Rhodopseudomonas palustris: one gene and its partner. The protein of the gene in region 2 interacts with the protein of the main gene of each other region in a pairwise test. Links are inferred from orthologs where the notes say so. Each region holds a gene or a part of one and is shown on either strand. Other genes may lie near its edges.

Region 1 (2,893 bases), 2.7 Mb from region 2 along the record:
ATACACGCCCTGCGGCGACGCGATGGTGTTGGCGACCTTGACGATGGTCCAACCGGTCTTGGCGACCTGCGCTTTCAGATACGGCTCGTGCTGAAACGAATTGGCCTCCAGCTCCTTCTGCGCCAGCGCCTGGTTCGGCACCACGTAGTCGGTGAACTCGACCGGCTTGATGTCAAGGCCGCGCTCGGCGGCGACCTTCTTGACCACGTCGAGGATCTCGGCGTGCGGACCGGCGGTGACGCCGACCCGGATGGTCTCGGCATGGGCGGCGCCGGCGAAGGCCAGCGCGATCAGGGAAACGGCAAGACGGCGCATTGAGAAGCTCCTGGTCGAGACATGGAAATCAGTGACGGCGGATGCGGCGCTTATCGAGCTTGCGCGCCAGCGTGTCGCCGAGCGTCTGCACGCCCTGCACCAGCGCGATCAGCACCAGCACCACAGTCAGCATCACCTCCGGCATGAAGCGCTGATAGCCGTAGCGAATCCCGAGGTCGCCGAGACCACCGCCGCCGACGGCACCGACCATCGCCGAATAGCCGAGCAGGCTGACGATGGTCAGCGTCAGCGCCATCGTCACCGCCGGCATCGCTTCGGGCAACAGCACCTTGCGGACGATCTGAAGCGGGCTGGCGCCGAACGCACGCGCCGCTTCGATCAGGCCGTGATCGACCTCGCGGATCGCCGCTTCGATGACGCGGGCAATGAACGGGATCGCAGCGATCGTCAGCGGCACGGTCGCCGCCGCGGTGCCGATCGAAGTGCCGGCGATTAGCCGGGTCAGCGGCACGATCGCCACCACCAGGATGATGAACGGCGTCGAACGCGTCGCATTGACGACGACGCCGATCAGGCGATTGGCGATCGGTGCGGCGAACAGCTCACCGGTTTGAGAAGTGGCGAGGAAGATGCCGAGCGGCAGGCCGATCAGCGTGCCGAACAACCCCGCCAACCCGACCATGTAGAGGGTGTCGAGCGTCGACGACGCGATCATGCGAATGAGTTCAGGCGACATAGCCGAGCTGCTCCACCAGGTTGTTGCCGGCCGACAGTTGCGCGATCACCTGGCGCAGCACCTCGGGCGCGGCGTCGAGCGACACAATCAGCGTGCCGAACGGATGGCCGGCGATCATCTCGACCTGCCCCGAGAGAATGTTGAGATTGACGCCGAGCTCGCGCGACACCCGCGACAGCAGCGGCTGGTTGGCGTCGCTGCCCTTGAAGGTGATGCGCAGCACCGCCTGCCCACCCGGCGGCTGATGCGGCTGCAGCTTTTCCAAGAGCCAGTCCGGCGCGCCGCTGCCGGTCACCGACGAAACGAACCGCCGCGTCACCTCGTGGCGCGGGGTGGCGAACACGTCGAAGGTTGCGCCGTCCTCGACAATGCGGCCCCCTTCGATCACCGCGACGCGGTCGGCCAGCGCCTTCACCACCGCCATCTCGTGGGTGATGAACAGTATGGTGAGATGCAGATCGCGATTGATCTGCTTCAATAGCTCGAGAATCTGGTCGGTGGTTTCCGGATCGAGCGCGGACGTGGCTTCGTCCGACAGCAGCACCGACGGCTCGGTGGCGAGTGCGCGGGCAATGCCGACGCGCTGCTTCTGACCGCCGGACAGCTCCGCCGGATAGCGGTCGCGCTTGTCGGCGAGCCCGACCATGTCCAAGAGCGGCAGCACGCGCTTTTCGATCTCAGCTTTCGGCGTGCCGGCGATCTCGAGCGGCAGTGCGACATTGCCGTAGGCGGTGCGCGACGACAGCAGGTTGAAATGCTGAAACACCATGCCGATCGAGCGCCGCGCGGTGCGCAGATCGCGTTCGGACAGCGCGGTGATTTCGACGCCGTTGACGACGACGCGGCCGCTCGACGGCTTGTCCAGCCCGTTGATCAGCCGGATCAGCGTCGACTTGCCGGCGCCGCTGCGGCCGATCACGCCGAGGATGGAGCCTTTCGGAACGGTCAGGCTGATATCGTCGAGGGCGACGACTTCGGCGCTGCTCTTCCGTGCCGAATACACCTTGCGGACACGGTCGATCAGGATACCGGTGGTCGGCTGCGTCGATACGAAGGCGGGGCGCTCTCCCGCGGGCGGTTGCCAGGGAGCATTCATGATGGGCTCGTTCATCGATTCCAGGTGACCGCCCGCGTGGCGGCGTTCCCTATCGACTACCGGCCGGCCTCCCGCATCGCAATGCCTGGAGAATAAAAACAACGTGGCCGTCGCACTGACAGCAAATCGCGACCAATATCTGACCCGAAAGCGCCAAACGGGAGAAAATTCTTTCGCAGGCTTGCCAGCTCAGATACCGCTACCGTCCTCGAAGGCGTCATAGCGCGCCTTGGCCTGGGTGATGACGCTGTTCGGCGGCACATCGCGCGTCAGCCAGACGCCGCCGCCAACCTGTGAGCCCTGCCCGATCGTCACCCGCCCGAGCACCGTGGCGCCGGCATAGATCACGACCTCGTCCTCGATGATCGGATGACGGTCGCCGCCTTTGACGATGCGACCGTGCTCGTCGGTCTCGAACCGCTTGGCCCCGAGCGTGACCGCCTGATACAGCCGCACCCGCTTGCCGATCCGCGCGGTCTCGCCGATCACGACGCCGGTGCCGTGATCGATGAAGAAGCTCTCGCCGATGGTCGCGCCGGGATGGATGTCGATGCCGGTCTGCGCATGGGCGATCTCCGCGACGATCCGCGCCAGCATCGGCACCCCGAGCACGTACAGCCGGTGCGCGATGCGATGCCGGATCATCGCGGCGACACCCGGATAGCAGAATACGACTTCGTCCAGGCTCTTCGCTGCCGGATCGCCATCGAACGCGGCGCGGATATCGCTGTCGAGCAGCGCGCGGATGCGCGGCAGGTCATGGGCGAAATCCGCCGCGATGGTCA
Region 2 (2,855 bases):
GTTGTAGGAGAAGGTCGGCCCGAGATAGACGGCATCGCCGACGAAACGGTCGAGCCCGCCGCCGTCATAGGCGCGCAGGTAGCGGACATTGAGACCGGCGAGGAATCCGGGCACGAACGCGTAGGACAGGCCGCCGTGCAGTTGCAGTTCGGAGTCGTGCCCCCAGAGATTGGTCGCGCGCTCGCGGGTGGCGCCGGTGCCGTACCAGACGTTGAAGACGGCGAACAGCCGCTCGGCGATCAGCTCGCGGTCGAACAGCGCCGCGAACTCGCCGCCGTACTGCTCGATCCGGCCGCCTGTCGCCTCGTCGACGCGGGACCAGTTCGGCTGCGCGTGCAGCGTCAGCCCGAACGGCGCCGCCTTGCGATCGACCAGCTTGTAGCGGAACTCGAGCGCGGCACCGTTGAAGGTGAAGTGATGGCGGTCGTCGTGGCCGAACACGCCGTCGATCCGCTGCCCGCCGAACGACAGCCCCGGTGCGATGCGAATCCGATCGGTGAGTGTGTACTTGACCTGGGCCAGCGTCCCCAGCGTGGCGTAGCGGCCGTCGCGCTTGCCGAAGCCGCCGACGTTCTCCATCTCGACCTCGATCTCGCCCTTCTGGCCGATATCGGAGCCCATCGAAAAGCCGAAGATGTGCTCGGTGTCGACGCCTTCGGCGTGGTGCGTGCCCGGCACCGTCGCGGGGCGCTGCATCGCGAAGCTCAAGAGCGACGATGCGGGCAACGACAGCCAGGACGGCGCGTCCTCCGCGGCGGCCGGTGAGATCTCCGCGGCGGCACCGGCCGCGAATGCGGTCGCCACGACCATCCGCCCCCATGACGATGTCCGAGCCGGCGACCGCTTCGCCGTGTCGATCCGAAGTCTCACCTGCGTTCCTTTACTTCCGAGCGCGGCCGAGCGGCGCGCAGTTTCATCCTGCACCGGCCGGCCTTGCGACGGTGGTGCACAATCCCGATATTGTAGCCTTGGCTACATCGTAGAGAACGAGTCGCAACTGTCAATGCCCGATTGTTGCCTCGGCTACATTTTGACGCCGACGAGAATTCGTGCTTTCCGGATCGCAGCAATCGCGAGCGTGAATCAATGAGCCCTGCCGTCCCGCGGAAAGCCCAGCGCAACGACGCTCCCCCGGCCGATCTGCCGACCGAACTGGTGCAGGCCCGCCGCTTCGGCAAGGCCCGGTCGGCGCAGTCGACCGCGATCCTTGAGGACTATGTCGAACTGATCGCCGACCTGTTGGCCGGCACCGGCGAAGCGCGGCCGACCGACATTGCACGCCGCCTCGGCGTCTCGCACGCCACCGCGATCAAGACCATTTCGCGATTGAAGAAGGCCGGGCTGGCGACCTCGCGCCCCTATCGCGGCGTGTTTCTCACCGAGCAGGGCCAGGCGCTGGCGGAACGGTCCCACGCCCGCCATCGGCTGGTGGTCGATCTCTTGCGCGCCGTCGGCGTCCCGCCCGAAGCTGCGGAAGCCGACGCCGAGGGCATGGAGCACCACTGCTCGGAAACCACGCTGAAGGCGTTCGCGCAGTTTCTCCGGTCGTAGATTCGCGGGCCGCCGGACCGCCGGCGCCGTGGCAGGGCCGCGTCGGGATCGGTTTCGCCAAAAGCCAAGGTATCGCTGCGCGGCCCTGCCCCCTGCCGAGAGCTGCAATGTGACGACGCGGAGCGGCTTCTTGATGGCATCATCGGAGGCCGCATCGTCATCACCGCCATGACAGGACTCCATGGGTAGTGGCGGCTCAAGCTTTGCCGATTGGCACGACCGGCTGCGCGCTCATCGTGCCTGATGCACGAAATCGATGGATTGGCGGGCCTAACAGGCGCACGGTGCAGCGACCGGCGCCGGGCGTGCTGCTTTGAGTCGCCCACGCGATGCCGCGCCTCCGCGCTGGCCACCAAGTCACTTCCGTATCCCCATCCAGCAGGAGACCACGATGGCCAAAGGCGAACAGAAGAGTAATCGCGAAGCCAAGAAACCCAAGAAGGAAAAGGTCAAGACCATCGCCGCCGCGCCGAGCCAGAAGACCGGCAATTGGCAGCCGACCCAAGGCGGGACCGGCAAGAAGAAGTAACGCCGGCCGCAACCACCGCGGCCGCGAACCGTGCCGCTCGTTCGTCATTCCGGTTCGCGTCGGATAGCGACACGAACCCGGAAAGCCATTACCGCCACGATCAAGACCGAGATCGCAACGCCGCTTCCCTGCAGCGATCCGTGACCTGAATGGCCGCGGCGACGTCCGGGCCGGCGGACCCTGCCCCTGAGACCTGGCTGCCACGCCACTCGCCCGCGCTCCGCGTCGCGCGCGCGCCGCGTTGAACTCCGGTGCCCCCGTGCTGGACAAAGTGGGAAGCTGACGGACGCCGCCGTAACCGGCTCCGCCCCCATTCTGATCATGCCGATGGGCCGCCGCGAGCTGCGCGGCGCTGCCCAGCAGCCGGGACGCGCCGCATGCCCACCATCATGCTGATTGCCGTGATCGGCATCCTGTTTCTGCAAGCGACCGGCGCGATTCCGCCGAGCAGCGTCGGCGGGCCGATGACGATCGCACTGGCCTTCCTGCTCGGCGCCTTGGCGGTCGGCATCCACGACGCCAAAACTAGGCAACGCGGCCCGCTCGGCTGGATCGTCAGCATCGCGGTCGCCCTCACCGGCGCCTTCCTCTCCGCCCCGCTCGGCGGCATGGCCGTGGCCATGCTGCTCGCCCCGTTCGTGCAGGGCTCGTCGTCCCTCGCCGCCGCCGGCGGCCCGGTGATGGCCATAGCGCTCGCGGGGACGATGATCGTCACGCTGGCGGGAGCATGGGGGGCGATCTGGGTGGTGAACAGGTGGCGGTGAGATTGGCGACG

Evidence for each region. Proteins that work in one complex are often made in the same cells at the same time.
Region 1: the proteins of mntR (region 2) and FLL57_RS03090 interact in binary tests that used the Escherichia coli proteins (3 or more experiments, as listed by UniProt). The link is inferred for Rhodopseudomonas palustris from one-to-one orthologs.

Annotation. Positions count from the first base shown.
Region 1 is NZ_CP041387.1:665,809-668,701, reverse strand. What follows is about bases 56-2,877. They hold FLL57_RS03090 (methionine ABC transporter ATP-binding protein), read right to left. Parts: upstream 2,109-2,877; coding sequence 1,002-2,108; downstream 56-1,001. Other genes in these bases: epsC (serine O-acetyltransferase EpsC), read right to left, coding at 2,298-2,877; FLL57_RS03095 (methionine ABC transporter permease), read right to left, coding at 344-1,012; FLL57_RS03100 (MetQ/NlpA family ABC transporter substrate-binding protein), read right to left, coding at 56-315. In the rest of the region: more of FLL57_RS03100, read right to left, coding at 1-55; more of epsC, read right to left, coding at 2,878-2,893. UniProt on the Escherichia coli protein: Part of the ABC transporter complex MetNIQ involved in methionine import. Responsible for energy coupling to the transport system. It has also been shown to be involved in formyl-L-methionine transport.
Region 2 is NZ_CP041387.1:3,386,057-3,388,911, forward strand. Bases 35-2,818 are described here. They hold mntR (manganese-binding transcriptional regulator MntR), read left to right. Parts: upstream 35-1,086; coding sequence 1,087-1,551; downstream 1,552-2,818. Other genes in these bases: FLL57_RS15455 (hypothetical protein), read right to left, coding at 35-810; FLL57_RS23375 (hypothetical protein), read left to right, coding at 1,943-2,080; FLL57_RS15465 (hypothetical protein), read left to right, coding at 2,458-2,818. Also shown: more of FLL57_RS15455, read right to left, coding at 1-34; more of FLL57_RS15465, read left to right, coding at 2,819-2,844.